Regions from separate parts of the Microbulbifer sp. ABF4_143 genome, predicted to be linked through region 4. Evidence: predicted binding sites of a transcription regulator. Region 4 holds the regulator's gene; each other region holds the start of a gene.
What was found. The regulator LexA, encoded in region 4, represses DNA repair genes until DNA is damaged. The targets are predictions, from matches to a motif close to ACTGTNTNTANANACAGT.
Positions count from the first base shown of each region.

Region 1 (7,650 bases), on a different contig from region 4:
CCGCGCTGGAGCCCATGCCTCCGGGCCCGGGCAGTGATTTGCGCTTTCGCATACACCTGCGGGTATTCAACCCCAACAACAGTGAACTGGCGCTGTCCGGCCTCTACTACACCCTGAGTCTGGCCGGCCACAAGGTGATGACAGGCACCTCCAGCAACCTGCCGCCGATCGCCCCCTACGGGCAGGGCGATATCGCCGTCGACGCCACGGCCAGCCTGGTCGGATCTATCTTCGCCGCGATGGAGCTGATCGAAAGCCGGCGGGACACGGTGCCCTATGAATTGGAGGCGAAGCTGGGACTGCGCAGGTCGATAGTGCCTTCGATTACCGTGCGCAGAAGCGGTGAGGTGCGATTGAACCAATACCGGTGATATTTCCGGTGCCCCGGGGCGGGCCCTGGGCCCGCCCGGTGTCAGCGGCGCGCGGCGAGGATGCCGCCGGTCATGGCCGCCAGTGAAGAGAGTACGCCCAGGCCTACCAGGCTGTACAGACTGATGGAGTGCTGCGCGAGCTCACCGAGCAGCTCCCCGAAGGGGAACTGCCAGGCGACGATCGCGGAGGCCGCGACCACGGCGGCGTACTGGGCGCGGGCCGCGCGGCGCTCGGTGCGCTTGCTCGGGGCCGGCAGCCGCGCCATCACGCGATCGCAGAAGCCGTCGTTATCCAGATAGGGCTCGTTGAACTGCAGCTGCTGGCTGAGCCAGGCGTCGAAGTCCGGATCTTTGCCCTGCAGGGCTGCGTCGTTCAAGGTATCGGCCCCACCATTGCGCTGTTCAAACTTATCCATTGACCACCTCCTCGCGCCACGCCTGTAGCAGGCTCTGCAACTTGGCTCGCGCGCGATTGACATGGGATTTTACCGTACCCAGTGGCAACTTCATAATGCTGGCCGCCTCTTCATGGGAGAAACCCCGTTGCATACACAGGTGCACTGCCTGGCGCTGGGCGTCGCTGAGTTCGCCCATGGCCGCATTCAGGTCCCGCGCCATACCCAGCTGCTGGGACTCCTCCACGGTTTCCTCCGCCTGCGCCCTGTCCACCGCCTCCTGGTTGACCTCGGGGGAGTTCTTGCGCTTGTGGCTCATGACGAGGTTGTAGGCGATGCGGTACAGCCAGGTGCTGAAACGCGCATCGCCCCGGAACGCCGGCAGCGCCTTGTAGGCCTTGATAAAGGCCTCCTGGGCCATGTCGTCGGCCAGGGCCTGGTCGCCATCGCACAGCTGACGGAGCGAGAAACGCAGCTGTGACTGATAGCGCCGAACCAGCTGGGCGTAAGCCCGCTGGTCCCCGTCTTCGACGACGCGCCGAATCAAATCCTCGTCATTGAGGTCCATAAACCGCTGTCCTTTGACCCTTTATTGCTGGGGCTGTTTGTTATCCAGCTTCCAGTTCACAAAGCGGGCGACACCGATGAACAGCGGTATCAGGCCGAGGCTCCCGGCCTCGGGGCCGGCGGCGATGGTGAGCCAGATGAATATCGCCAGGCCGACCGCGATCAGGGTAAAGCCGCGGTCCTTCATCTTGCTGGGGGACTCGCTCTCCATCGCATCCAACAGCTCCGGCGGAATGTCGCGGCCCTCGGCCACCAGGCGGTTGATGTTGTCCATCAGCAGCTGCTTCTTGCGGTAGCTGTTGCGGGTCACCAGCCACACGATCAGTATCGGGGTGCCGAATACCGCGAGGATGGAAACAATCGGAATCAACACCGTCGCATCGCTCTTGAAGGGGAAGTCATCGTGGTCGTGGTGTCGGCCGGGATCACGGCCCCGCTCAATATCCGCCGACATACCGATATGGACGTTCTCCGGCACGCTGTCCAGCGCCTCCTCGACGATCAGACCCTTCTCGTCGAGAATTCCGCGGCTCTCCAGCTTCTCGATGATACGGCGGCTCAGGGCACTGCCGAACTCCTCGCCCAGATCCACCTGGACCTCGCTGCGCTCGCCGTTCTCGTCCCGGGTGCGGATGCGCAGATTGCCGTTTGCATCGCGGGTGATACGCACCTGCTTCTCCACCTTCTCGACCTCTGGCGCCGGTGGGGCCTCGACCGGGGCCGGGGGGGCGGGGGGCGTTGTCAGCGCCTGCTCGTCGGCGGGTGTTTCCTGGGCCCAGCTGGCGGCGACGCAGAGTGCCGCCACCAGTGCCATCAGCCAGCGGGCGCCGGCCCGCGCGGGGTGAATGTTTCTCGCTCTCATATTCTGCTCTCGATCAGTGTTATCTGGCTATTGTTCCGTACACCCGGGTAAAACTCACATCACGGTCAAGCGCGCCGCGGCAAAGGGGCTCGATGCACCGCCCTGCGCCGGCTTGTCCTCCGCGATGCGCACCGGGTAGGGGTGGCCTCTGCCCTCCTCCGCCCGCTGCGGGCATTCCGCCAGCTTGCGCGAGAAGGCCTCGTCGGTCTTCTGCGTCAGCTCTTGCTGGACCTGCCCGAGGGGGAGCGTCAGCTCCGCCGCGCCGGCCTGCATTGCGCCCAGCATCATGCCCAGGGCGGCGTAGAATTGTACCTTCTTCAGTGTTCCTGCGGTTACCATGGCTTTCTCCAGGGTGAATTTCCTTGTACAACCTAAAGACACCGCCAGCCCGACCATTGGATGCAGTGGCGCGCAAAAAAATTGCCCCATCCCCCGGACCGGAACAGAAGGGCGACCTGGACCCGCCGGGCGGGAAGCCGCGATAATCACCGAAAATCGATGGAAGTAGCACAAGATGCCAGAGCCCCGAGAAATACTGACATTCTGGTTCGGACGGCCACAGCTGGACGCCACGCCGGACGACGAGCACCGCCGGCGCTGGTTTGCCGGCGGTGAGGAACTGGACCGAAAGATCGAGAAATACTTCGGCGCCACGGTGGAGGCCGCCCTGGACGGGGACCTCGACCAGTGGCGCCAGACGCCGGAGGGCGAGTTGGCCCTGGTACTGGTCTGTGACCAGTTCACCCGCAATATCTACCGCGGCTCCAGCCGCGCCTTTGCCGGCGACCCGCTGGCGCTGGAGGTGGTTCTGGCGGTCATCGAGCGGGGAGACGATCTCTCCATGGGCCTGTACCAGCGCGCCTTCCTCGGCATGCCGCTGGAACACAGCGAGCAGCCGGAAATGCAGCGGCGCTCTGTGGAGTACTTCAACCGGCTGCGCATGGACTACCTGGACGGCGCCGAGAGCGCCGCCCAGGCGGAGAGCTTTTACCAGTACGCCCTGGCCCACCGGGAGGTCATCGATCAGTTCGGCCGCTACCCGCACCGCAACGCGGCCCTGGGACGCCAGTCGACGCCGCAAGAGCGGAAGTGGCTGGATCAGGGGGGCGGCTTCTGATGGATCTGTTGCACTGGCTGTCCCTGGCCGGCATCTGTGCCCTCGGCGCCATGTCGCCGGGCCCCAGCCTGTTGATCGTCCTGCGCAGTGCCGCCTCCGGGGCGCGCCAGGGCATCGCCTGCGCCCTCGCCCACGGCGCCGCGGTGGCCATCTACGCCGGGATTACCGCCTTCGGCCTGGCGGTGCTGATCACCCGCTCGCCGCTGCTGTTCGACATACTGCAGTGGGGCGGCGCCGCGATGCTGGTATACCTGGGCTGGAAGGCGCTGCGCGCGCCGGCGCCCGCGGCCTCCGCCAGTGGCGCCGGCGCGCCGCGGCAGTCCGTCGGCCGCGCCGCGCTGCAGGGGTTCGGCATCGCCTTCTTCAATCCGAAGATCGCTGTTTTCTTTACCGCCCTGTTCAGCCAGTTCGTCGCCGAGCAGCAGGCGCTGTCCACCAAGCTGGGCATGGCCGCGCTCGCGGCGGGGATAGACGCCGCCTGGTACTGCCTGGTGGCACTCGCCGTCTGTGCCGGCCGCAACCGCAACTGGATCAGCCAGTCCGCCGGCCACCGCCTGCAGCAGCTGTTTGGCGTGCTGCTGATCGGCCTGGCCGCGCGCCTGCTTCTGAGCCTGTGACGCCTCTTCTCACGCAAAAAAATAGGCCCGCGTTGCGGGCCTTAAACGTCTTACTGCGGGGTCGGAGCTAACTGCCGCTTGGGGGGGGGTAGGAAGGCAGCCAGCCGCCAGATCTATTATGGCAGCCCCCGCCGCCGCGTGCCGGCAAACCACCGCAACCCCGGCTCCACTTGTCGCAACCGCTTCTCCCCCGGCCGTTGACACTGAACATTTATACAGATACTGTATACACATACAGAGTCATCAAACGCCGCAACAATAACCGGAGGCACGATATGGCCGTAGTAGCCGTTTGGAAATGCGATAGAGACGGAGCAATGTTCGACAACAAGAAAGATGCCGAAGAACACGACAAGATGCTGGAACTGGCCGCCAATATCACCTCGCTGATCGAGCGCCATATCGACGGCGTCTCCGAACAGGCCAGCGAAGAGATAGGTCTGCTGCTGGCGAAGCGCCGCGAGGATCTGGCCAAGGCCTGTAAGGGCAAACCGGAAATCCTGCTGGAAGAGACGCAGGAAGGCGATTCGCAGGAAACGGGCGACGAGCGCGTTACCCCCTTCGCCGCCAACCAGTAATACCACTCACCCGGCAATATCGATTGCCGGGCGAATGCGGCACAGGAATGTGCCACTTCGATACCTGATTCAACGTTTCCATCCCTGTACTTTCCGCCCGGCACTACACCGGGCTTTTTTATGCCCGCGCTATGTCCGCCCCGATGCGGGGGCTCAGCCTTTCAGGGCAATACCGATATCGATGGCGGCCAAAACCAGTATCACCGTCCAGCTGAGCGCCGTGCCCCAAAAGCGGCCGGGGTGATAGCCGCCCCGCCCCGCGGTGAGACCGTAGGCGTGCATCAGCCGCGCCAGCAGAAACAGGCCTCCCAGCAGGTGCAGCCAGCCGGCGGCCAGGCCGCCGAGCTCGGCAATCAGCATCAACACCAGCGCCAGGGGAATATATTCGATCGCATTGGCGTGCACCCGGACGCGGACCTGGTTGTCGGTGTCTTTTCCGCTGCCGAGCCCCACCTTCTTCGTGCGGCGAAACTGAACGACACGGAACGCCAGTACAATCACCAGGATCGCGCAGATACCGGCGTAGAGCGCGGTTACATTTGCCATGGATTCTCTCCCTCAGTGTTTGTAACCGAAATCGTGGCCCGGCTGCGGCTTCAGGTAGCGGTCGCGCAAGCGGGTCGAGCGGGTAACCAGCGACTGGGGCAGGCCGTCGATCAGCACCTGTTCCGGGTAACTGGTGACCTCCAGCGGGTCGCCGCTCCAGACGACGATGTCCGCCACCGCGCCCGGCTCGATACTGCCGCCCTCGATACCGAAAATTCTCGCCACATTGACGCTGATCGACTTGAGCCCCTCCTCATAGGGCAGCCCGCTGGCCACCGCGTTGCCCGCGGACTGGCGCGCGAGGTAGACATTGTGGGTAGAGGCGTATTCCGGGCCGCTGACCGCTACCGTTACGCCGGCCCTGTTCAGCTGCGCGGCGTTATCCAGGCGCGCACCGAGGCTGGAGAAGGAAATCGGCAGGTTGTTGATCGCATCGATCACCACCGGCACCCCGGCCGCCGCCAACTGGTCGGCGACCATCCAGCCCTCGGCCGCACCGAGTATCGCCAGCTTCAGATCGTACTCATCGGCCAGCTTCAGGGCCCAGAGGATGTCGCTGGCGCGGTTGGCGGTGACCAGCAGTGTCTGCTCGCCTTCGATCACCGGCTGCAGCGCCTCCAGGTCGGCGATACTGTTGTCCAGCTCGCGCCAGTCGCCGCGCCGAATCGCGTCGCGGTTTGCGCGGTACTCCCGCGCCTCGTCCAGCGCGTTCACAATCTTGGCATAGGCACTGGCGCGGCTGCCGCCGGCGAGCTTGCCGCCCGGCTCGCCCAGATAGGCCTTCTGTGCCAGATCTGTGGCCACCACGCTGTCGAATTCACCGTTCAGTTTGATGACAAAACTGCGCCCGGCGAACACGCGCTGCGGGTTGCCGGCATCGTCCCACAGGTTGATGCCCGGAAAGACCAGCGCGCGGGTCACACCACCGGCGCGGTTGAACGGGATCAGTGTAGATTTGGGGTTGTAGGCCGGCAGTGGATCGAAGGCGCTGCCGATACTCTCGCCGCGCACCGCGTGATCGTCCGTGGCACTGGCGGCGCTGATCTCGACCAGGCCCAGTTCGGAGACCGGTGCGATCACGCCCGGAGTCACCACCTTGCCGCGCGCGTCGATAACGCGATCCGCCTTGACGTCCAGGGATGGCGCCACGGCCTGGACGCGGCCGTCGCGCACCAGGATATCCGCGGCGTCGAAACTGCCCGCCTCGGACAGGGTGTAGACCCTGCCACCTTTGATCAGCAGGCTTTCCGCCGACACAATGCCACTCGCCAGCCCCGAGGCCAGGGCGCAAATGAACATGACGCTTGTTTTCAATAGTCCCTTCACAGCCGCTCCCCCTCTGCGTCCAGAATACCCAGCTCAAAATCGCTGCGCGGTTGGCGCGCCCTGTCCGCGCGGTCGTACATCAGCTCGCCGTCGATAAAGACCTTCTCCGCGTGGGTGTAGACGCTAAACGGGTTGCCGGACCAGACCACCACGTCGGCCATCTTGCCCTTCTCCAGACTGCCGGTCAGCGCCTCTATGCCCAGCGCCCTGGCCGGGTTCAGGGTCATCCAGGCCACGGCATCCTTGGGCTGGATATCGAAGCCGGCCCGCTGGCCGGCGGTCATGGCCTTGGCCACCTCCTCATTCAGGTGCTGGATACCCACCGCGGAATCCGAGTGAATCATCGCGCAGGCCCCGGCCTGGTCGACGATGGCGATATTGGCCTCAGTCATATCGAAGGCCTCGTGCTTGAACCCCCACCAGTCGGCCCACATGGCTGCGCAAATATTGTTCTCCGCCAACAGATCCGCCACCTTGTAGGCCTCCACCGCGTGGTGGAAGGTGGAGATCTGGAAATCGAACTCCCTGGCGATATCCATCATGACCGCCATCTCCTCGCCCCGGTAGCAGTGGTTGTGCACCAGAATCTCACCGGACAGGACCCCCGCCAGCGTCTCCAGCTGCAGATCGCGCTCCGGCGCATCGCCGCCGTTCTCGCGGTAGTCGTCCCACTGCTTCTTGTACTTGCTCGCGGCGATCCAGGCGTTGCGGTAGCCGGCCACGTTGCCCATGCGGGTCGAGGGCAGTGAACCCTTGCCGCCGTAGACGCGCTTGGGATTCTCGCCACAGGCCATTTTCAGTCCGTAGGGCGCGCCGGGGAACTTCATGTCCTGCACCCGGCGGCCGGGCACATTCTTCAGAGTCACACTGCGGCCGCCGAACAGGTTGGCGGAGCCCGGCAGTATCTGCAGGGTGGTCACGCCACCGGCGAGCGCCAGCGCAAACTGCGGGTCCTGAGTCCACACTGAGTGCTCTGTCCAGACCTGTGCGGTGTTCGGCGAGGTCATTTCATTGCCGTCCTGGGAGGACTCGATGGCCGGCGCCGGGTAATTGCCCAGGTGCGAGTGCACGTCGATAATGCCCGGGGTCACCCATTTCCCCTTGCCGTCCACCACCAGGGCGTCTTTCGGTGCCCTGAGCTTCTCACCGATTTTGGCGATCTTGCCCTCCTTCAGCAGCAGATCACTGTTTTCCAGCTGCTCGCCGGTGCCGGTAAGCAGTGTTGCGCCCCGGATCAACACGGGGCGGCTCTGAGTCAGGGAATAGGTGGA
Region 1 is NZ_JBSWWT010000008.1:35,972-43,621, reverse strand. It holds gene ACXAF3_RS08120 (LEA/WHy family protein) at 1-371, shown strand, start outside; gene ACXAF3_RS08115 (hypothetical protein) at 413-787, opposite strand; gene ACXAF3_RS08110 (sigma-70 family RNA polymerase sigma factor) at 780-1,334, opposite strand; gene ACXAF3_RS08105 (DUF6249 domain-containing protein) at 1,356-2,195, opposite strand; gene ACXAF3_RS08100 (hypothetical protein) at 2,250-2,534, opposite strand; gene ACXAF3_RS08095 (DUF924 family protein) at 2,710-3,312, shown strand; gene ACXAF3_RS08090 (LysE family translocator) at 3,312-3,929, shown strand; gene ACXAF3_RS08085 (YebG family protein) at 4,205-4,507, shown strand; gene ACXAF3_RS08080 (MAPEG family protein) at 4,661-5,053, opposite strand; gene ACXAF3_RS08075 (amidohydrolase family protein) at 5,066-6,352, opposite strand; gene ACXAF3_RS08070 (amidohydrolase) at 6,376-7,650, opposite strand, start outside.
Region 1: a site for LexA is predicted at 4,151-4,168, ahead of ACXAF3_RS08085 (YebG family protein). Genes of this name have one in related genera too.

Region 2 (7,650 bases), on a different contig from region 4:
TCTTGAGCAGGCCCGGCAGGGCGAATTCGCCCACGGCGCGCTTCTTGATGTGGCCTTCGATCACATTGGACAGCTCGTCCAGCACGGCCTGAACCTGCTTGCGGGACAGCTCGGTGTTCTCGGCGATCTGGTTCAGAATCTGGGTCTTGGTGTACTTCTCTTTGATCGCAGTCACTTTTTTGGCCGGAGCGGCTTTCTTCGCGGTGGCCTTCTTGGCTGCGGTTTTCTTAGCGGGGGCTTTCTTGGCTGCGGCTTTCTTCTTTACGGCCATGAGTAGCTTCCTTCTATATGTTGTTTTTCCGGTGAGAGTGTGTTCGTACGCCCGCTGGGCTGCGTCCGGATGCCGGGGCACCGCAGCGAGTGTTGAGGGGAAGTATATATAGTTTTTGTTCGCCCGCACGGGGAAATGCCGGAAAAATAGTGCTTTTTCTCAAGTTTTTGGGGGTGAGACTGCGTCTCCGTGCTCAGATCCTGGTCGGGCCATTGCCCATTGCGGGCACAGCTTCTTCCCTCTAAAGGGCTCATGTATAATCTGCGCCCCCTTAACCATCGGGTACTGAGCAATGCCGATATACGAATACCAGTGCAATGCCTGCGGCCACGAGATGGAGGCCCTGCAGCGCATGAGCGACGCCCCGCTGACCGACTGCCCGGCCTGCGACAAGGCCGAGTTGCGCAAGAAGATTTCGGCCGCCGCTTTCCGCCTGAAGGGGGGTGGCTGGTACGAGACGGACTTCAAGACCGGCAGCAAGAAGAACCTGGCGGGAGACGCGGCCAACGCCTCCAAAGGGGATGGGGCCAAATCCGGCGGGGACAAGTCCGCGGCCAACACGGCCAAGGCCAGCTGAGCCCGGGGCCACCGGAGGGTGGCCCCTCAACTTATCGATCGACAACGGGAATTTGCATCCATGCGCACTGACTACTGTGGCGCCCTTCGTTCCGCGGATATAGACCGCGTAGTGACCCTCTGTGGCTGGGTTGACCGCCGCCGCGACCACGGCGGTGTGATCTTTATCGACCTGCGCGACCGCGACGGCATAGTCCAGGTGGTCTTCGACCCGGATGCGGGCGAGCACTTCGAGCAGGCGGACCGGGTGCGCAGCGAGTATGTGCTGAAGGTCACCGGCCGCGTACGCGCCCGCGCGCAGGAGGCGATCAACCCGAATATGGATACCGGCGAGGTTGAGGTCTACGGCACCGAGCTGGAGATCCTGAATATTGCCGAAACCGTGCCGTTTCAGCTCGACGAGCACACCGCGGTGGGCGAGGACGTGCGCCTCAAGTACCGCTATCTGGACCTGCGCCGCAACGAGATGCAGCGCAATCTGCGCTTCCGCTCCAAGCTGACCACCGCGATCCGCAACTACCTGGACGGGCAGGGCTTTCTGGATATCGAGACCCCGATCCTGACCCGCGCCACCCCCGAGGGCGCGCGCGACTACCTGGTGCCCAGCCGCACCCACGAGGGCAAGTTCTTCGCCCTGCCGCAGTCGCCGCAGCTGTTCAAGCAGCTGCTGATGGTGTCCGGCTTCGACCGCTACTACCAGATCGCCAAGTGCTTCCGCGACGAGGACCTGCGCGCGGATCGCCAGCCGGAATTCACCCAGATCGATATAGAGACCTCCTTCCTCGACGAGGAGGCTATCATGTCCATCACCGAGGGCATGGTGCGCAAGCTGTTTATGGAGCTGAAGGGGGTGGACCTGGGCGAGTTCCCGCGCATGACCCACTACCAGGCGATGCTGCGCTACGGCTCCGACAAGCCGGATCTGCGTATTCCGCTGGAGATGGTCGAGATCAAGGACCTGATGACCGAGGTGGAGTTCAAGGTCTTCTCCGGCCCGGCCAACGACCCCAAGGGCCGCGTCGCGGCGCTGAAAGTGCCCGGCGGCAACGACAAGCTGACCCGCAAGCAGATCGACGACTACGGCAAGTTTGTCGGTATCTACGGCGCCAAGGGGCTGGCCTATATCAAGGTCAACGACAAGTCCGACCTGGAAAACGGGTTGCAGTCGCCGATCGTCAAATTCCTGCCGACTGAGACCCGCGCGGCCATTCTCGACCGCCTCGAGGCCGAGAACGGCGACCTGATCTTCTTCGGCGCCGACAAGGCCAAGATCGTATCGGAAGCCCTGGGCGCGCTGCGCTGCAAGCTGGGCGCCGACCTGAATCTGTACACCTGTGAGTGGGCACCCCTGTGGGTCGTGGCCTTCCCGATGTTCGAGGAGGACGACGACGGCAGCCTGACCGCGCTGCACCACCCCTTCACCGCGCCCTCCTGCACCCCGGAGGAACTGGAGGCGAACCCGCTCGCTGCCCTGTCCCGCGCCTACGACATGGTGTTGAACGGCACCGAACTGGGTGGCGGTTCCGTGCGTATTCACGACCAGGCGATGCAGCAGGCGGTATTCCGCATTCTCGGTATCGACGAGCAGGAGCAGCGCGAGAAGTTCGGCTTCCTGCTCGACGCGCTCAAGTACGGCGCGCCGCCCCACGGCGGCCTGGCCTTTGGCCTCGACCGGCTGGTGATGCTGATGACCGGCAGCGACTCGATCCGCGATGTCATCGCCTTCCCGAAAACCCAGAGCGCCGCCTGCGTGATGACCGACGCCCCGGGCACGGTGGACGCCAAACAGCTGCGCGAACTGAGCATCAGGCTGCGGCAGAAAGAAGAGAAGATCGGCTGATATTTACCGCTTTCGGTAGGATGGGCAAAGCGAAGCCTGCCCATCAAATGCAATGATGGGCACCAGCCCGCCACGGATGGCGGGAATGCGGAAACGGCAGGGAGCATTTTTCCGTGCGCTTCGCTCCTTTGCCCATCCTACGAACTGACTGAAGAGAGATGAGGAATGGCCGGACACAGTAAATGGGCCAACATCAAGCACCGCAAGGCGGCCCAGGACGCCAAGCGCGGTAAGATTTTCACCAAGATCATTCGCGAGCTGACCGTGGCCGCGAAGGCCGGCCCCAACCCGGACGACAACCCCGCCCTGCGCGCCGCCATCGACAAGGCCCTGGGCGCGAACATGAAAAAGGACACCATCGACAAGGCCATCGCCCGCGGCGCCGGCAATACCGAAGGCGAGAACTACGAGGCGGTTACCTACGAGGGCTACGGCGCCGGCGGTGTCGCGATACTGGTGGAGTGCCTGACCGACAACCGCAACCGCACCGTCGCGGAGGTGCGCCACGCCTTCTCCAAGCGTGGCGGCAACCTGGGCACCGACGGCTCCGTGGCCTACCTCTTCTCGCGCAAGGGCCAGCTCTACTACGAGCCCGGCGTGGATGAGGATGCGCTGATGGAGGCGGCCCTGGAGGCCGGTGCCGAGGATATCCAGACCAACGAGGACGGCAGCATCGAAGTCACCACCGAGTTCCAGGACTATATGCCGGTCAAGGATGCGCTGACCGAGGCCGGTTTCAAACCGGACAACGCCGAAATCGCGATGATCCCATCCACCACAGTGCCGCTGGACAAGGACGGCGCCGAGAAGGTGATGGCGCTGGTGGATATGCTCGAAGACCTGGACGACGTGCAGAACGTCTACAGCAACGCCGATATCCCCGCCGAGGTGATGGAGCAACTGGGTTAAAGCCCAGATGCCGTAGGGGCGAACACAAGGTTCGTTCCGGCCGCTCCTGGTATTCGCGGCGCCTTCGGCCCCTACAGGGAGGAGAGGCCTTCAGCCCCTCCTCCCTTGACGCCCTTCCCCCACCTTGGGACACTCCCGCCACTATATAAACGTACAGGAAAACAGCCTGTGACCCGAATCCTGGGCATAGACCCCGGCTCGCGCAAAACCGGCTACGGCCTGATCGACGTGCAGCGCAACAAGGCCATCTATGTGGCCAGCGGTGTGATCCGCATCCCCGAGGGGCCCTTGCCGGAGCGGCTCAAGCTTATTTTTGATGCGATCAGCCAGATAGCGCAGCAGTACCTGCCTGCGCAGATGGCAATCGAAAACGTGTTTATGTCCAAGAGTGCCGGCTCGGCCCTGAAGCTGGGTCAGGCCCGCGGCGCGGCCATAGTCGCCGCCGCCAATGCGGACCTGCCGGTGGCCGAGTACGAGGCGCGCAAGGTCAAGCAGGCGGTGGTGGGTACCGGCGCGGCGGACAAGCTGCAGGTGCAGCATATGGTGAAGACCCTGCTGTCCCTGCCGGCTTCGCCGCAGGAGGACGCCGCCGACGCGCTGGCGGTGGCGCTGTGCCATATGCACACCACGCAGACCCTGGTACAGGCCGCCGGCGGTGCGCGCGGGCGTTTTCGCCGCGGTCGCCTGACCATCTCCTGATGGGCGTGCTGGCGAGGTCGTGGCGGCACTGCTGCCGGTACGCCCTTGCGAGACACGCCGTGAATACGTCCCTGTAGGCTTGTCGGCCGGGTCCCTCCGACCGACAGTCTCGCAAGGGCGTACCGGCAGCAGTGCCTTCGCATCGAACACTGTACCGGTTGGCAACTACGGGATAGAAGAATGATAGGAAGACTGAGCGGTACATTGGCCGCAGTACAGCCGCCGCTGTTGCTGGTGGATGTACAGGGGGTGGGCTACGAGGTGCTGGCCCCGATGACCACCATCTTCGAGCTGCCACCGCTGGGGCAGGTGGTGCAGCTGCACACCCACCTGGCGGTGTCGGAAACCGCGCAGACCCTGTACGGCTTCGTGCGCGACGCCGACCGCCAGCTGTTCCGCACCCTGATCAAGGTCAACGGTGTGGGTCCGAAGATGGCGCTGGCGATTCTGTCCGGCCTGGACGGCGCGGCCCTGTCCCGCTGCGTGGCGGAGGACAATGTGGCCGCGCTGGTCAAGGTGCCGGGGGTCGGCAAGAAGACCGCCGAGCGGCTGATCGTCGAGCTGCGCGACAAGCTGGCGCCGCAGTTCGGCGATTCGAACGATATACCGCTGATGGCAGCCGCGGCGCCGGTGGTCGACCATGTCGGCGAGGCCGAGAGCGCCCTGGCGGCGCTGGGCTACAAGCCCACCGAGGCCACCAGGATGGTGGCGAAGGCCAGCAAGGAGCAGCCGGATGCCGACAGCGCCACCCTGATCCGCCTGGCCCTGAAGAGCATGGCGCCGGCGTGATGAATGTGAAGAATCAGCCTGTAGGGGCCGAAGGCGCCGCGAATACCTGGAGTGGCCGGAACGAACACAAGGTTCGCCCCTACACGGTAGTCGATGTGCGTGGGGAAAGTGATGATTGAAGCCGACCGCCTGATAGCCCCGGAACCCCAGGGCCCCTCCGGCCAGGAGGAGCAGTACGACCGCGCCGTGCGCCCCAAGACCCTGGCGGATTATGTCGGCCAGCCGGTGGTGCGCGAGCAGATGGAGATCTTTATCCAGGCCGCCAAGCTGCGCGGCGAGGCCCTGGACCACACGCTGGTGTTCGGCCCGCCGGGGCTCGGCAAGACCACGCTGGCCAATATCATCGCCGCGGAAATGGATGTGGCCATCAAGACCACCTCCGGTCCGGTGCTGGAGAAGGCCGGTGACCTGGCCGCGCTGATGACCAATCTCGAGCCGGGCGATGTGCTGTTTATCGATGAAATCCACCGCCTCAGCCCCCATGTGGAGGAGGTGCTCTACCCGGCGATGGAGGACTACCAGCTCGACATCATGATCGGCGAGGGCCCGGCGGCACGCTCGATCAAGCTGGACCTGCCGCCGTTTACCCTGGTCGGCGCCACCACGCGCGCGGGGCTGCTGACCTCGCCGCTGCGCGACCGCTTCGGCATAGTGCAGCGGTTGGAGTTCTACAGCGTCGAGGACCTGACCAGCATAGTGCAGCGCTCCGCCGGCCTGATGGGGGTGGAGATGGACCGGGGGGGTGCCCTCGAAGTGGCCCGCCGCGCCCGCGGCACCCCGCGCATCGCCAACCGCCTGCTGCGGCGGGTGCGCGACTACGCCGAGGTGAAGGGCAACGGCAGCGTCGATGCCGCCATTGCCGACGCGGCGCTGAATATGCTCAACGTGGACGCGCGCGGCTTCGATCAGCTCGACCGGCGCATGCTGCTGGCGATGATCGAGAAGTTCGACGGCGGCCCGGTAGGCGTGGACAGTCTGGCCGCCGCGGTCAGCGAGGAGCGGGATACCATCGAGGATGTGCTCGAACCCTACCTGATCCAGCAGGGCTATATCGCCCGCACCCCGCGCGGGCGGGTGGTTACGGCGCTGGCCTACGAGCACTTCGGCATACCGAAGCCGGACAACAAGTAGCCGCGATCTGAGCTTAGAGAAATCACAAGGGGCAGGGGTGAAAGAAGCATTCAGCATCCCGATCCGCGTCTATATCGAGGACACGGACGCGGGCGGAATCGTCTATTACGTCAATTACTTGAAGTATATGGAGCGCGCGCGCACAGAACTGGTCCGCTCCCTCGGCTATGATAAGCCGGCCATGCCGGAGCGGGGCCTGTTGCTGGTGGTGCACTCGGCGGAGATACAGTACCGCCGCTCGGCGCTGCTCGACGACCATTTGCGGGCCACCGCGGCGATTGGCAAACTGGGTCGCGCCGCGGTGACTTTCGAGCAAAAAATCTGGCGCAACGATGAAATTATTTGCGAGGGCGTGGTCAAAGTCGCCTGCGTCGACGACGCCAGCCGCAGGCCCTGCGCGCTACCCGAACCCATTTACTCAGCATTAAAGGCAGCCATATAGAAGATGGAAACCGGTGAACAACTCTCCCTGTGGGGGCTGATACAGAATGCCAGTCTGCTGGTGCAGCTGGTGATGTTACTACTGCTGCTGGCCTCGGTGATCTCCTGGGTCATGATTATTCAGCGGGGCCTCTACCTGTCCCGCGCCAAAAAAGCACTGAACAACTTCGAGCGCCGCTTCTGGTCCGGCGCCGATCTGAACCAGCTGTTCCGCGAGGGCAACGGCCGCGCCGAGAAGGGGCGGGTCGACGGCGTCGAGTCCCTGTTCCGCGCCGGATTCACCGAGTTCACCCGCCTGCGCCAGCAGGGGCGCAGCAGCCCCGAGGCGGTGATGGAGGGCACCGAGCGGGCCATGCGCGTGGCCATGTCCCGGGAACAGGAAAAGGTGGAGATGAACCTGCCGTTTTTAGCCACCGTCGGTTCGGTCAGCCCCTATATCGGTCTGTTCGGTACCGTCTGGGGCATTATGAACTCCTTCCGCGGCCTGGCCACGATGCACCAGGCCACCATCGCCACCGTCGCCCCCGGTATCTCCGAGGCCCTGGTGGCCACGGCCATGGGCCTGTTCGCGGCGATCCCGGCGGTCATGGCCTATAACCGCTACTCGGCCAAGGCGGAGTGGCTGCTGTCCAGCTACGAGACCTTCGCCGAGGAGTTCTCCTCGATACTGCACCGCAAAGTGCACGCAAGCTGAGCGGATAGGCGATCCCTATGAGTGTTTTTCGCAAGGGCGGCAAGCGCAAACTGGTCTCCGAGATCAATGTGGTGCCCTACATCGACGTGATGCTGGTGCTGCTGATCGTGTTTATGGTCACCGCGCCGCTTCTGATGCAGGGGGTCAAGGTGGACCTGCCGGACGCGCCCTCGGCGCCGATCGAGGACACCGACGATGAGCCGCTGATCGTCTCGGTGCGCGCCGACGGCACCTACTACCTGAATCTGGGCGAGGAGGAGAAGAAGGCCAAGCCGCTGGCGGAGATCAAGGAAACTGTGG
Region 2 is NZ_JBSWWT010000015.1:14,581-22,230, forward strand. It holds gene ACXAF3_RS12695 (HU family DNA-binding protein) at 1-271, opposite strand, end outside; gene ACXAF3_RS12700 (FmdB family zinc ribbon protein) at 564-848, shown strand; gene aspS (aspartate--tRNA ligase) at 909-2,687, shown strand; gene ACXAF3_RS12710 (YebC/PmpR family DNA-binding transcriptional regulator) at 2,853-3,596, shown strand; gene ruvC (crossover junction endodeoxyribonuclease RuvC) at 3,765-4,295, shown strand; gene ruvA (Holliday junction branch migration protein RuvA) at 4,476-5,084, shown strand; gene ruvB (Holliday junction branch migration DNA helicase RuvB) at 5,196-6,215, shown strand; gene ybgC (tol-pal system-associated acyl-CoA thioesterase) at 6,253-6,657, shown strand; gene tolQ (protein TolQ) at 6,661-7,350, shown strand; gene tolR (protein TolR) at 7,368-7,650, shown strand, end outside.
Region 2: a site for LexA is predicted at 3,737-3,754, ahead of ruvC (crossover junction endodeoxyribonuclease RuvC). Genes of this name have one in related genera too.

Region 3 (7,650 bases), on a different contig from region 4:
GCTGGCCGTGCGCGGGCGCAAGGCGGAGCTGACCGACGCCGGGCGCGTGCTGCTGGCCCGCGCCGGCGGCCTGCTGCAGGAGGCGGAGGCGCTGGAGTCGGTGGCCGCGAGCCTGGCGGTTGGCGAGGAGGCCAGCCTGACGCTGGCGGTGGATGTGATCTTTGACTACGAGTGCCTGTACAACGCGGTGGAGCGCTTCGCCGAGGCCTTCCCCCACACCCGCCTGGAGCTGCGCGAAACGGTGCTGTCCGGCGCCGAGGAGCTGCTGCTGCAGCAACAGGCGGATTTTATCCTGAGCGCCAGGGTGCCCCAGGGCTTCGTCGGCGAGCCGGTCTCGAGAGTGCGCTTCCTGCCGGTGGCCCATCCCAGCCACCCGCTGCACCGGCTCGGGCGCCCGGTGGCGCGCAAGGACCTGAAGGCCTGCCGCCAGATAGTGATCCGGGACTCGGCGATCAGGAATCCGCAGGATTCCGGCTGGCTCGGCTCCGACCAGCGCATCACGGTGACCAATGTGCAGACCTCGGTGGAACTGATCGAGCGCGGCCTCGGCTTCGCCTGGTTGCCGGAGACGCGTATCCGCGACTCCCTGTCCGCGGACCGGCTGCTGCCGCTGCCGACCGAGGAACCCTGGGAGCGGGATGTGACCGTCTACCTGGTCTACGCCGACGCGGACCGCTGCGGTCCGGCCGCCCACTTCCTGGTCGATACGCTGCGCAGCGGCCTCGGGCCACTGGAATAACTTTCCAAAAAATTGACGGCTTTTCGCGAATTTTTGCGCTTTTATCCGGGTCCGACCGGACTAAACTGATCGCAGACTCACTATCGTTTACACGGGTATCTGACGCGAGGGTTCTGCGATGACCAATCCCATCTTCTGCGATCTGACCAAGCTGCTCGGCCGGGTGCTGATGTCGCTGATGTTTATCACCGCCGGCTGGAACAAGATCGGCGGCTACGCCGGCACCCAGGCCTATATGGAGTCCGCCGGCGTGCCGGGCATACTGCTGCCGCTGGTCATCATCGTGGAGCTGGTCGGCGGCCTGGCGATACTGCTCGGCTGGTTCACCCGCTGGTGGGCGCTGGCGCTGGCGCTCTTCTGTCTCGCCAGCGCCTGGCTGTTCCACTATGTGCCGGGAGACCAGGCGCAGATGATCAGCTTTATGAAAAACATCACCATCGCCGGCGGTTTCTTCATCCTCGCCTGCGCCGGGGCCGGCGGGCTGAGTCTGGATCACAAGCTGCGCGGCAAATAGCCGCCGGCCCGGTCAGGAGGTTGCGATGGGTCTGCTGGTCAACGGGCAGTGGCGGGACCGCTGGTACGATACCGACAAGACACGCGGTGAATTCGTGCGCGAGGCGGCCAAGCTGCGCAACTGGATCACCGCCGATGGCAGCCCCGGCCCCAGTGGCGAGGGCGGCTTCCCGGCCGCGAAGGGCCGCTACCACCTGTATGTGTCCCTGGCCTGCCCCTGGGCGCACCGCACCCTGATCTTCCGCAAGCTGAAGGGGCTCGAGGACTATATCGGCGTATCGGTAGTGAGCCCTTACATGCGCGAGCACGGCTGGACCTTCAATACCGAAGAGGGCAGCAGCGGCGATCCGCTGTACGGCGCCGACTACCTGTACCAGCTGTACACCCGCCACAGCGCCGACTACAGCGGCCGCGTCACAGTGCCGCTGCTGTGGGACAGGGAGCGCGAGCGGGTGGTCAGCAACGAGTCGTCGGAGATCATCCGCATGTTCAACGGCGCCTTCGACGGGCTGACCGGCAACCGCGAGGACTTCTACCCGGAGGCGCTGCGCGGCGACATAGACGCGACCAACGACGTCATCTACGAAAACGTCAACAACGGCGTCTACCGCGCCGGCTTCGCCACCACCCAGGAGGCCTATGAACACGCCTACGAGCGGCTGTTCAGCACCCTGGAGCAGCTGGAGCAGCGCCTGGGCCACCACCGCTACCTGACCGGCGACAGGATCACCGAGGCCGACTGGCGCCTGTTCACGACCCTGATCCGCTTCGACGCCGTCTACCACGGCCACTTCAAGTGCAACAAGCAGCGGCTGGCGGACTACCCGAACCTGTGGGGCTACCTGCGCGAGCTGTATCAGTGGCCGGGCGTCGCCGCCACGGTGGATTTCCACCATATCAAGACCCACTACTACGCCAGTCACACCACCATCAACCCCACCGGCATAGTGCCGAGGGGACCGGAGCTGGACTACTCGGCGCCCCACGGGCGCGGCTAGCAGCCCTCCCCGCCGCGGGGGAAAGCCTATACTCGAGGGCAGCCATCAGCGGAATCGGGAGAACGCCCGTGAAACTCTTCTATGCCCCCGGCGCCTGTTCACTGTCCCCCCATATCGTCGCCTGCGAGGCCGGCATAGACCTGGACCTGTGCAGGGTGGATCTGGCCGAACACAAGACTGAGAGCGGCGCCGACTTCAGGGCGATCAACCCCAAGGGCTATGTGCCGGCACTGCAGCTGGAGGGTGGCGAGGTGCTGACCGAGGGCCCGGCCATAGTGCAGTTTCTCGCCGAGCAGAAGCCGGACGCGAAACTGGCGCCTGAGTACGGCAGCCTGGCCCACTACCGGCTGCTGGAGTGGCTGAACTACCTCGCCGCCGAGGTGCACAAGGCCTTCCTGCCGCTGTTCTGGAACGGCACCGAGGAGGAGAAGGCGCAGGCGCGCAAGACCATCGCGCGGCGCTTCGACTTTATCGAGCGCAACCTGGCTAGCGACTATCTGATGGGGGACGACTTCACCGTCGCCGACGCCTACCTGTTCACCGTCGCCGGCTGGCTCGACGCGCAGGGCATAGACACATCGCCCTGGCCCGGGTTGCAGGCCTTCCAGAAGCGTATGGCCGCGCGCCCGGCGGTGCAGAAGGCGCTGCGCGAAGAGGGCCAACTGAAGGAGTGACGGGCGTCAGCGCGGGATAAAGCGCCTGGCCACCGGCACCTCGACCTCGATCGGCTCCCGCGCGCGGGCGATAAACACCGCCGCCAGCAGCGCCGCCACGGCGCAGCCGAGCATGGCGCCGGCGATCGGCACCAGGGTGCCCGTGTGCAGGCTGTTGACGATACCGCCGAGCGCGCCGCCGGTGATGAAGATGGTGGCGCCGTAGAGGGCGTTGGCGCTGCCGCTGACCCTGGGGAAGAACTCCAGGAAACAGGCCGCGGCATTGGGCCCGGTGATACCGATACAGCCCATCACCAGCACCAGCGGCACCATCCACAGCGCTATCTCCTTCACCCCGGTCAGTGTGCCCAGCAGCAGCAGGCCGCAGCCGAGCAGCTGCAGCAGTATGCCGGCGAGCAGGATATTGCGCGGTTCGAACAGCTTCAGCAGGCGGATATTCACCTGCACCATGCAGATCAGCCCCAGCACGCAGGTGCCGAAGAACAGCGGGAACTGGCTCGCCGGCACCTCGAAATAGCGCATAAACACGAAGGGCGCGGTGGTGATATAGATAAACATGGAGCCGCTGACACAGGCCTGCGCGGCGAGAAAACCCAAGGCGCGGCGGTTGCCGACCACCTGGCCGTAGCTGTCGATCAGCGAGCGTATCGGCTTGCGCTGGCGCCGCGCGCGGGAGAAGCGCGACACAGTTTCCGGCAGCAGGAAGCGCACCAGCATCAGCATGGCCGCGGCGTACAGCAGCAGAAATACGAAGATGCTCTGCCAGCCGCCGGCCGCCAGCAGTACCGAGCCGATCACCGGCGCGATCAGCGGCGCCACCAGCATCATGGTGCTGATCATCGAGATGATCCTGGCCGCGTCGCGCCCGCTGTGCAGGTCGCGCACTATGGCCGCGCAAATCACCGTGGCGAAGCCGCCGCCGATGGCCTGCAGGAGACGCAGTATGATCAACTGGTCCACATGGTCTGCGAACAGCACCAGTATCGAGGTGGCGATATAGATACCGAGACCGATGGTGCCCACCAGCCGCCGCCCCCAGCGGTCCGACAGCGGGCCGCCGCACAGCTGGCCTATCGCGAAGCCGAGCAGGAAGCTGGACACCGAGTGCTGCACCCGCGCCACCTCTGTATCCAGCGCCGCCGCCATGGCCGGGATCGCCGGCAGGTAGCTGTCGATCGAAAAGGGGGTCAGCGCCACCAGCGCCGCCAGCCACACCGCGAGCCAGCGCGGCGGTGTCTTGTCGGCGGGTGTCGCAGTCGGGCGCATAAATCGGCTCTGATACGGATCGGCGGAGTGCCGCAGGGTGAGTGGTCGGGCGACCACTAAGGTTAGTCGCCGCGGACGCGCCATGGTAGCGGCGGGAGCCCGTTGATACCAGGGGCCCCGGAGCCGAATAAACCGAGAGAAGTGTCAGGCGGGCGCGCTCAGTGCTTGTCTTCGCGCAGCGTATAGAGCCCCTGCTTGAGTTTCAGCAGGTGCTCCTGCAGCTGCGGGCCCTTGCGCTGGGCCACCCCTATCGCGAGCACGTCGATCACCACCAGATGGGCGATGCGCGACGACAGCGGCGTGTAGATCTCTATATCCTCTTCCACATCCACTTCCAGCGGAATGCTGGCCTGGCGCGCCACCGGTGAGCCGCTCGGCGCCAGGCCGATGACGGTGGCGCCCTGCTCCCTGGCCATACCCATGGAGCGCAGCAGCGCCTTGGTGCGCCCGCTCTGGGAGATGGCGACGACCACGTCGCCGGGCTGCATCGACATAGCGGACATATTCTGGATGTGGTGATCCGAGTGGGCCGCGGTGGCCAGCTGCAGGCGGAAGAACTTGTGCTGGGCGTCGGCGGCCACGGCGCCGGAGGCGCCGAAGCCGAAGAATTCGACCCGCTTGGAGGCGGCGATGGCGGTGACCGCCGCCTCCAGCGCGCGGTTGTCGATCTTGTCGCGCACGTTCAGCAGCGTATCGACGGTGGAGTCGAACACCTTGCGCTTGTACTCGGCGATGGTATCCGTTTCGGTCACCGCTATCTGGCCGAAACTGGGGCTGGAGGCCAGCTGCTGGGCCAGGTTCAGCTTGAACTCCTGGAAGCCGGAACAGCCCACCGCGCGGCAGAAGCGCACCACGGTAGGTTCACTGACCTGGGCCTCGGTGGCCAGGTCGACGATGCGCATATGGATGATCTCGTCCGGGTTGGCGAGAATATACTCCGCCACCTTGCGCTCCGATTTGCGCATGGATGACAGCTGTTCGCTGATTTTCTGCGTGACTTCCGCCGGTTTCACTGGACTTCCTTCTAAGTGCCGGATAGCGCAGTTTATCCTCTGCGCACACGGCTGGCGAGCGGCCAGATTCGGGTAGTGTGGCGGCACCGTGGATTTTCTCCGGACTCAGGGCGCTCAAAGCCTGTTTATTTACACAGGTAACAGACCCTACCTCTGTTACAATCCCCGCCCATGGACGTATCCCAGATTCTAGACCCCCTCAACGACGCCCAGCGCGAGGCCGTGGCCGCGCCGCCGGGCAACCAACTGGTACTGGCCGGCGCCGGCTCCGGTAAGACCCGCGTGCTGGTGCACCGCATCGCCTGGCTGATGCAGGTGGAGGGGGCCTCGCCCTACTCCATCCTCGCCGTGACCTTCACCAACAAGGCCGCCCGCGAGATGCGCGCGCGCATCGAGGAGCTGTTGGGGGTGAACACCTTCGGTATGTGGGTGGGCACCTTCCACGGCCTGGCCCACCGGCTGCTGAAGGCCCACTGGCAGGAAGCGAAGCTGCCGCAGAACTTCCAGATACTCGACAGCGACGACCAGCTGCGCCTGATCAAGCGGGTGCAGGCGGATCTGGGCCTGGACGAGAAGAAGTGGCCGCCGAAGGAAACCCAGTGGTGGATAGGCGCACAGAAGGATGAGGGCCTGCGGCCGCAGTATATCCAGGCCGGTGCCGATCCCTGGCTGGCGACCATGGTGCGCATCTACTTCGCCTACGAGGAGGCCTGCCAGCGCGGCGGCCTGGTCGATTTCGGCGAGCTGCTGCTGCGCGCCCACGAGCTGTGGCTGAACAACGACGCGGTGCTGGCCCACTACCGCCGCCGCTTCCCGTTCATTCTCGTAGACGAGTTCCAGGACACCAACACGATCCAGTACGCCTGGCTGCGCCTGCTGGCCGGCGACCAGTGCCATATCACCGCGGTCGGCGACGACGACCAGTCCATCTACGGCTGGCGCGGCGCCAAGATCGAGAATATCCAGCACTTCGCCCAGGACATGCGCGATGTGCAGACGGTGCGCCTGGAGCAGAACTACCGCTCCACCGCCACGATACTGAAGGCCGCCAACGCGGTCATCGAGCACAACGCCGGACGCCTGGGCAAGGAGCTGTGGACCCGGGGCGAGGAGGGGGAGCCCATCGCCGTCTACGCGGCCTACAACGAGCAGGATGAGGCGCGCTTTATCGTCGAGCGCATCCAGGACTGGGTGCGCGACGGCAACCGCCGCGACAGCGTCGCGATACTCTACCGCTCCAACGCCCAGTCGCGGGTCTTGGAGGAGGCGCTGCTGCGCGAACAGGTACCCTACCGCATCTACGGCGGCCAGCGCTTCTACGAGCGCATGGAGATCAAAAACGCGCTGTCCTACATGCGCCTGATCGCCAACCGCGACGACGACACCGCCTTCGAGCGGGTCGTCAACACGCCGACCCGCGGCATAGGTGCGCGCACCGTGGAGATGGTGCGCAGCTACGCCCGCGAGCACGGCTGCTCCCTTTGGCAGGCGTCCAAACAGATGCTGCAACAGCGGCTGCTCGCCGCCCGCGCCGGCAACGCGCTGCAGGGCTTCCTCGATCTGGTCAACCAGCTCGCCGCCAACGCCGAGGACAAGCTGCTCGACGCGATCGCCGAGGACGTGATAGAAACCAGCGGCCTGCTGGAATTCCACGGCAGGGAAAAGGGCGAGAAGGGCCAGACCCGGGTCGAGAACCTGCGGGAACTGGTCAGCGCCTGCCGCGCCTTCGACGGCGTCGATGCGCCGGACGGAGAAGAAGGCGAGGAGGCGCCGCCGCTGCTGCACCAGTTCCTCGACAGCGCCGCGCTGGATGCCGGCGAGGGCCAGGCGGACGAGTTCGAGGACGCGGTGCAGCTGATGACGCTGCACTCGGCCAAGGGCCTGGAATTCCCGCTGGTGTTTATGGCCGGCGTGGAGGAAAACCTCTTCCCGAACAAGATGTCGATGCAGGAGCCGGGGCGCATGGAGGAGGAGCGCCGCCTCTGCTATGTGGGTATCACCCGCGCGATGCGGAAGCTGTATATCACCTACGCCGAAAACCGCCGCCTGTTCGGCTCCGAGACCTACAACAGCCCGTCGCGCTTTATCGGCGAGATACCGCCGGAGCTGGTGCACGAGGTGCGCCTGAAAACCGAGATATCGCGCCCGCTGTTCCAGTCGGACTACGGCAAAGTCGGCAAGCTGGGCCAGTACTCCGACCCGGCGCCGGATTTCGACGACCTGCCGCCGCTGGCTCTCGGCGGCCGCGTCGACCACCCCAAATTCGGCGAGGGCACGGTGGTACAGTTCGAGGGCAGCGGCCCGCGCGCGCGGGTGCAGGTCAACTTCGACGACGCCGGCAGCAAGTGGCTGGTGGTCGCCATGGCCAAGCTGCAGCCGCTGTAAACCCGGGAGCGCGGGAGCTCCGTCTCCGCAAGCGGGCCACAGGCCCGTCAAAAATGATTTGA
Region 3 is NZ_JBSWWT010000001.1:216,693-224,342, forward strand. It holds gene ACXAF3_RS00975 (LysR family transcriptional regulator) at 1-739, shown strand, start outside; gene ACXAF3_RS00980 (DoxX family protein) at 858-1,253, shown strand; gene ACXAF3_RS00985 (glutathione S-transferase family protein) at 1,279-2,250, shown strand; gene gstA (glutathione transferase GstA) at 2,319-2,924, shown strand; gene ACXAF3_RS00995 (multidrug effflux MFS transporter) at 2,931-4,190, opposite strand; gene hexR (transcriptional regulator HexR) at 4,349-5,203, opposite strand; gene uvrD (DNA helicase II) at 5,375-7,588, shown strand.
Region 3: a site for LexA is predicted at 5,324-5,341, ahead of uvrD (DNA helicase II). Genes of this name have one in related genera too.

Region 4 (7,650 bases):
AGCCAGTCCCGCGTATCCCGCCAGCGCTCGCTGGCCTCCAGCTCACGCCAGGATCCTATTGCGGGCCTGCCCCGCATACGCTGCAACCGCTCACGGGATTCGGGCGGCGGAGAGAATCCCTCCAAAGCCTCGAGTACCTCGAGCGCCCCGGCGCGATTGTTGCAAACCACACCCATATCACAACCCGCCTCCATCGCCGCGCGGATGCGGTCGCCGTAGCCACCGGCAGCGCCGGCGCCCTCCATCGACAGATCATCGCTGAATATCACACCGTCGAACCCCAGCCTGCCGCGAAGTATCTCCTGCAGCCAATAGCGGGAGAAGCCCACCGGCTGGCGGTCCACCTGTACGAAGCGGATATGCGCCGGCATGACCGCATCCAGCTCCCCGGCCCGGATACACTCGATAAACGGCAGCGCATCCGACTGCATGACCTGCTCGAGATCGCGCTCGTCCTCGGGCAGCTCCTCGTGACTGTCCTCGAGCACGTGGCCGTGTCCGGGAAAGTGCTTGCCGGTAGTGGCCATGCCGGCCTCGTGCATCCCCCGCATAAAGGGGCGCACGCGCGCGGCCACCTGCGCCGGGTCGGCGCAGAAGCTGCGGTCGCCGACGATGCGGCAGTGCCGGTCGTCCGCATCCAGCACCGGCGCGAAACTGAAGTCCAGGCCCACCGCGAGCAGCTCCGCCGCGAGCAGCCAGCCCACATCCCGCAACCGCTCGCTGTCGGCTCTGGCGCACAGGGCCTGCATCGACGGCAGGCGGGTGAATTCATCGCGAAAGCGCTGCACCCGCCCGCCCTCCTGGTCCACCGCCAGCAGTATCTCCGGGCGCACCTCGCGGATGGCGCCGACCAGCTCCTCGAGCTGTGCGCGGTCGCGGTAGTTGCGCGCAAAAAAAATCAGTCCGCCTACCAGCGGGTGGCGCAGCAGCTCGCGGTCTTCCTCCACCAACTGCTGGCCTTCGATATCGATCATGACCGGGCCGAGCACAGACATAGGGGGCTCCTTAAAGTTCGGTACGCACCATTGGCGGGATGGGCGCCGCTACTCCGCGTTGACCTTCAACATCGCCGCGGCTGCGGGCACCAGGCGCTCCAGGGTTTCCGGCAGGCTGCTCTGAGCGCCAAAATCCTCCCTCAGGATAGCCTCGATGGCGTCGTAGCTCGACAGGGTAAATATGGTTGCGCCGAGCATAAAGTAGAGGCGCCAGTAGAAGGTCACCGGATCCAGCCCCGGCAGCGCCTGTGCCAACAGGCCGGCAAAGCGGCGATAGCTGTCGCCATAGCGGGACACGATAAAGCGGCGCAGGTGTCCCTGATACTGGGTATAGGCCAGCCCGAGAAGCCGCATAAAGCGCTGCGGATCCCGCCCCTGCTCGGCGAGACTCCCCATACCGACGCGGTACAGGCTCTCCAGCAGCGCCTCGACGGTCAGCGCGCCGCCGGCGGCGGCGCGCCTGTCCAGCTCCGCCGCCAGGGCATCGGTAAAAGGCGTCAAAAAGCGCTCGAAAACCGCCTGGATCAATTCCTTTTTGGAGCCAAAGTGGTAATTTACAGCAGCCAGGTTGACGCCGGCGGTACTGGTGATGGTACGCAGGGAGGTCTCGGTAAAGCCGCGCTCGGCGAACAGCACCTCCGCCGCGTCTAGGATTCGGCTGACGGTATCCGTCTGGCTCATAGGGTTCAAACCAACATTTAAAACAACTGTTTAGTTACCCGCAGATTAGCATATTCCGCGCCAGCTGACGCCGTTACCGAGCCACAGGGGCAGACACTAGATTGAGAGGAAAGCAGCAGGGGCAAAGGCCATGGCACATCTGCAACCGGAAATCGGCAACTGGTTCGAGGATCTCGACAGCGGCCAGCTGTTTGAAGTGGTGGCCATCGACGAATTCCAGCAGACGGTGGAGATTCAGTATCTGGATGGCACCCTGGACGAGATAGAGCTCGAGCAGTGGCAGGGCCTGCCGGTGATAGGCGCCGCACCACCGGAGGACGCCAATATCGCCTACGGCGTCAGCGCCCTGGAGCAGGATTCCGCCTCCGGCGGGACCGATCTGTCGGCGGGCCTCAGCCCCGTGGACACCATCGAGGGCGAGAGCTTTATCGGCACCGACGAATCACCGTTTTGATGCCCCCGACGGCAGGCGCAGGACACCAGCCCTACTCCCGCGACTTGATATATTCGATAACCAGCTCCGCCGCCTCATCCACGGTATCGACGATATGGAACAGGTCCAGGTCGGATGAGTCAATGCAGGCGTGCTCGAGCACGGTATCGACCAGCCAACCGTGCAGCCCGGACCAGTAGCGCTTGCCCACCAGCACGATCGGGAAGCGGCGCACTTTCTGGGTTTGCACCAGGGTCAGCGCCTCGAACAGCTCGTCCAGCGTGCCGTACCCCCCCGGCAACCCGACAAAACCCACCGCGTGCTTCACGAACATGAATTTGCGTACGAAAAAGTAGCGGAAATTCAGGCTGATATCCTGGTAGGGGTTGGCCTTCTGCTCGAACGGCAGCTCGATATTCAGGCCGATGGAAGTACCCGGCTGCGGATAGGCGCCGCGGTTGCAGGCTTCCATCAATCCCGGTCCGCCGCCGGTGATCACCGGTATTCCCTCGGCGGCCAGCAGCTCACCCAGCCTGACGCCCTGCTTGTATTCCGGCGAGTCCTCGGCAAAGCGCGCGCCACCGAATACGGTAACGGCGCCACTCAAGGCGACGAGCCGCTCTATTCCATCCACCAATTCCGACTGAATGCGCAGCACGCGCCAGGCCTCTGGCATTTTTGCATCTAGCATTATTGTTCTTCCTCGTTGTCACCAAATTCCGCGATCTTTTTTCCCCGCTGTTCTTTCCCCTTCAATGTAGCAGCTTTCGCGACCTATCGATGGAGATTGCGCAGCTGCAAAATCTGTATATAATCCCAGCAACTGTATAAAAATACAGAAACAGATTAGGTGACCCTATGAGCAACCTCACAGCGCGCCAGGCCCAGGTTCTGGAATTGATCAAAGCCTACCTGGACGAAACCGGTTACCCGCCCACGCGGGCGGAGATCGCCCAGGAACTGGGCTTCCGCTCCCCCAACGCGGCGGAGGAACACCTGAAGGCACTCGCGCGCAAGGGCGCCATCGAAATGGTCGCCGGGGCCTCCCGCGGGATCCGCATCCCCGACCACCAGACGGGGCTCCCCATTGTCGGCCGCGTGGCCGCGGGCAACCCGATCCTGGCGGAGGAGAATATCGAGGACTACTGCGATCTCCCGGCAGACTTCTTCCACCCGCCGGCCGACTATCTCCTGCGGGTGCACGGCATGAGCATGCGCGATGCGGGCATTCTCGACGGCGACCTGCTGGCGGTGCAGAAAACGGATCAAGCCCGCAACGGCCAGATAGTCGTCGCGCGCATCGAGGATGAGGTGACGGTCAAGCGCTTCCGCCGCAAGGGCAACCAGGCCACGGTGCAGCTACTGCCGGAGAACGAGGATTTCGACGTGATCCAGGTGGATATGCGGGATAAGAGTTTCGCGATCGAAGGCCTGGCGGTGGGTGTGATTCGCCAGAGCCCATGAGGGAATGATGAATGATGGAAGATGAATACGCGCTATAGCTTTTAGTGTAGGCGCGGCCGCTGGCCGCGATCTTGCCTTTCAGATTCCCGGAGCCTGTGGTCGCGGCCAACGGCCGCGCCTACAGCGGGGAATCAGCTCACCACTTAGTGCACCGTGTGGTTGATCGGCATCAGTTCGTCGTCTTCGTCGAAGTAACCGGGCTCCAGGTCGTCCAGATTCTGCACCGCCTCAATACCCGCCTCCAGCATCGCACGGGCAATGGCCACCTTGTGTTCGCGCAGAAAGTGCAGGCTCTCCGCCGAGAAGTGGATACGCACCAGCGGGTCCTCCTTCTGGCCGGCGCGGCGCAGCGCCACATCCCCGTTGGCCAGTTCGATAATTTCAAAAGTCTCGGAGGACATTCGCTTCTCCCTCAACAGCACATCAATTTTTCGCGCAGTGTAACACAGGCACTGCGGTAGTTTCAGCGCGGCGTAGGGGCATTTGTGGGCGGAAAAATGGAAAAGCCGCTACCACTCTTCCGACTGGGCGCGCTGGCGCTGCACCAGCTCGGCGAGCGCGCGCTGCCAGGCGCGCAAAAGCTCGTCGCTGAGAGAGGGCGGGCCGGCCGCGGTCAGATTCCGCGCCGGAATCAGATTGGCCGCCTGACGCTGGCTGCCCCCCTCGGTGGAAAAGCTCCACAACTGCACCCAGGCGGACTGCAGCCCCGCGAGCCAGCTGTCGGGGTCTGCCGACAGCTCCTGCAGCTCGACGGCCTCTCCGCAGGGTTTGCCGAGCGCGCGAGCGCGCTCGGCCAGCGCCTGTGCGGATTCCGGCTCGGCGTCCAGGTGCAGCTGAAAGGCGATTTCAGCCAGGAAGGCGCGGTAGGCCCGCCACAGCTGCAACACCGCGGCCTCCTGCAGCGCGGCGCGCTGCAGCGGCTCTTCACACGCCGTTTCCAGTAACAGCTGGCTCTTGCGCAGCGCGGAGGCCACCGAGCCGGTATAGGGATTGCTCATTTGCTCTTCGCCGCCGCTTTCTTGCGCACCGGCTTGCGCTTGGCGCCGCCGGACTTGCTGCCTGCCTCAACCTGCCATTTGCCGTCGCGATAAAACGCGCGCCAGCCGGTGGCCTTGCCCTCTTCTTCCGACTGCACATACTGCTCCTGCGTCTTGCGGCTGAAGCGCACCACCGTGTCGCGCCCCTGGTCGTCTTCCGTCGGCGCCGAGAACAGGAAACTGTATTTGGGGTCTATCTCGCTCTTGTGCGGCAACAGTTCCTTCACCCGCGGCGCGCGGGTCTCGCGGTTTTTCGGGAACTGGCTCGCGGCCAGGAACAGACCCGAGGCGCCGTCGCGCAGAATGTAGTGATCGTCCACCTTCTCACAGGCCAGCTCCGGCATCGGCACCGGATCCATTTTCGGCGGTGCCGGCTGGCCGTTCTTGAGCAGCTTGCGGGTATTCTTGCAGCTTTCACTGGTGCAGCCGAAGTATTTGCCGAAGCGGCCGGACTTCAACTGCATATCGGCCCCACACTTGTCGCACTCGATCACCGGGCCGTCGTACCCCTTGATCTTGAAGGTGCCCTTCTCCACCTCGTAGCCGGGGCAGTCCGGATTGTTGCCGCAGATATGCAGCTTGCGCTGCTCGTCCAGCAGGTAGCTGTCCATCGCCGTGCCGCACTTGGCGCAGCGGCGCTTTTCGCGCAGTTGGCGGGATTCCGCCTCCTCGTCCTTGTCCGCGTCCACCGCCTCGTCGCCGGACACCAGGTTCATGGTATTGGTGCAGCGTTCCTTGGGCGGCAGCCCGTAACCGGAACAGCCGAGGAAGACGCCGGTGGAGCCGGTGCGGATCTGCATATGGCGGCCGCACTTGCTGCACTCGATATCCGTGTCGGTGGGGGTATTGCGGCGCATGCCGCCCTCGGCGGCCTGGGCCTTTTCCAGGCGCGCGGAGAAATCTTTGTAAAACTCGTCGAGCAGCTCCTTCCAGCCCTTATCGCCTTCAGCCACCGCATCCAGGGATTCCTCCAGACTGGCGGTGAAGCCGTAGTCCATCAGGTTTTTGAAGCTTTCGCTGAGGCGGTCGGTGACGATATCCCCCATTTTTTCCGCGTAGAAACGCCGGTTTTCCAGCCGCACATAGCCGCGCTCCTGAATGGTGGAGATAATCGAGGCGTAGGTGGACGGGCGGCCGATACCGCGTTTTTCCAGCTCCTTGACCAGCGCCGCTTCGCTGTAGCGCGCCGGCGGCTTGGTGAAGTGCTGCTTCGGATCCAGTTTCTTCAGCGAGAGTTTCTCCCCCACTTTCACATCCGGCAGAACCAGGTCTTCATCCTTTTTGCTGACCGGCGGCGCCACTTTCAGGAAGCCGTCGAAGCGGATCACGCGGCCGCGGGCACGCAGCTCGAAGTCGCCGGCGCTGACCGTGATGGAGGTGGAGGTGAACTGGGCCGGCGTCATCTGGCAGGCGACGAACTGCTGCCAGATCAGGTTGTACAGCCGCTCCGCGTCCCGCTCGACACCGGTGAGCATATTCGGCTGAACCCGCACGTCGGATGGGCGGATCGCCTCGTGCGCCTCCTGGGCGCCCTCTTTACTGCTGTAGCTGTTCGGGCTCTCGGGCAGGTATTTGTCGCCGTAGTTCTGGCCGATAAACTCCCGCACCGACTCCACGGCCTCCTTGCTGAGGTTGGTGGAATCGGTTCGCATATAAGTGATATGCCCCGCTTCGTACAGGCGCTGCGCCAGCATCATGGTCTTCTTGACGCTGAAACCGAGGCGGTTGCTCGCGGCCTGCTGCAGCGTCGAGGTAATAAACGGCGCCGACGGCTTGGAGCTGGTGGGCTTGTCATCCCGCGCGCTGACGACGAACTCGCTCGCGGCGAGCGCCTTGGCGGCGGCGCTGGCCTGGGCCTCATTGGTGGGGCGGAAGGCCTCCCCGGCCTGCTTCTTGACCTCCAGGCGCAGCGGGTTCGCCTTGGCGGTCTCGGTATCCGCGGCGATGGTCCAGTACTCTTCCGGGATAAAGGCGCGGATCTCGCGCTCGCGCTCGACCACCAAACGCACCGCCACCGACTGCACGCGGCCGGCGGAGAGTCCGCGCGCGACCTTCTCCCACAGCAACGGCGATACCATATAGCCGACGATGCGGTCGAGGAAGCGCCGCGCCTGCTGGGCGTTGACACGATTGATATTCAAGCGCCCCGGATCCTTGAAGGCCTCCTGGATCGCGGACTTGGTGATTTCGTTAAACACCACCCTGCGGTAGCGCTCCTCGTCGCCGCCGATGGCCTCGCGCAGGTGCCAGGCGATGGCCTCCCCCTCGCGGTCCAAGTCCGTCGCCAGGTAGATATGGTCCGCCTCGGCGGCGAGTTTGCGCAGTTCGCTGACCACCTTTTCCTTGCCGGGCAGGATTTCATAGTGGGCGGCCCAGTCGTGGTCCGGATCTATCCCCATGCGCTTGATCAGCTGTTCGCGGTTCTTCTTGCGCTTGTAGGCCTCCTTGGCCTCCGGGGAGAGCTTGCGGGTTTCCGCGGCGCGGCGCGCCCGCTCTTTCGCATCGACCGGCTGTTTGCTGCCACCGCCTGTGGGCAAATCGCGAATATGGCCGACGCTGGACTTCACCACGAAGTCCTTGCCGAGGTATTTATTGATGGTTTTCGCTTTGGCCGGCGATTCGACGATGACCAGTGATTTACCCATAAGCACTTGATTTTAAATAGAAAATTTACTGCTTTCGCAAACCTCGCAGCGCCTTGGCTAAGGCTTGCGCTGCGCGAATATATAAGCTCCGCCCCCGGTGCGGTCAAGCAAGTGACGCAAATTCGCAGTGCCGGTCACGAGATTTTCGCGGGCGCAGAAGCGGTTTCGAAGGCACCTCAATCCTCCGCCTTCGGCTGTCTTATCGCTTCTTCTATAGTGGGCCTGAAATTGTTCAGCGCGGATTCCAGCGCGCGGTAGGCGGCGTCGCCGCCGGTTTCGCGCCACTGGATGCCGAGGCCGTTCTGCGAGGCCACTATGCCGCAGGCGTCCTCCGGCAGTTGGGCCAGCATCTGCCGCAGAGGCTCCCAGGCGGTCTTGGGCGCGGCGCGGCCGTT
Region 4 is NZ_JBSWWT010000010.1:442-8,091, reverse strand. It holds gene nagZ (beta-N-acetylhexosaminidase) at 1-995, opposite strand, end outside; gene ACXAF3_RS09485 (TetR/AcrR family transcriptional regulator) at 1,044-1,676, opposite strand; gene ACXAF3_RS09480 (DUF6763 family protein) at 1,807-2,130, shown strand; gene ACXAF3_RS09475 (LOG family protein) at 2,162-2,800, opposite strand; gene lexA (transcriptional repressor LexA) at 2,968-3,573, shown strand; gene ACXAF3_RS09465 (hypothetical protein) at 3,717-3,974, opposite strand; gene ACXAF3_RS09460 (DUF6586 family protein) at 4,083-4,571, opposite strand; gene topA (type I DNA topoisomerase) at 4,568-7,255, opposite strand; gene ACXAF3_RS09450 (hypothetical protein) at 7,432-7,650, opposite strand, start outside.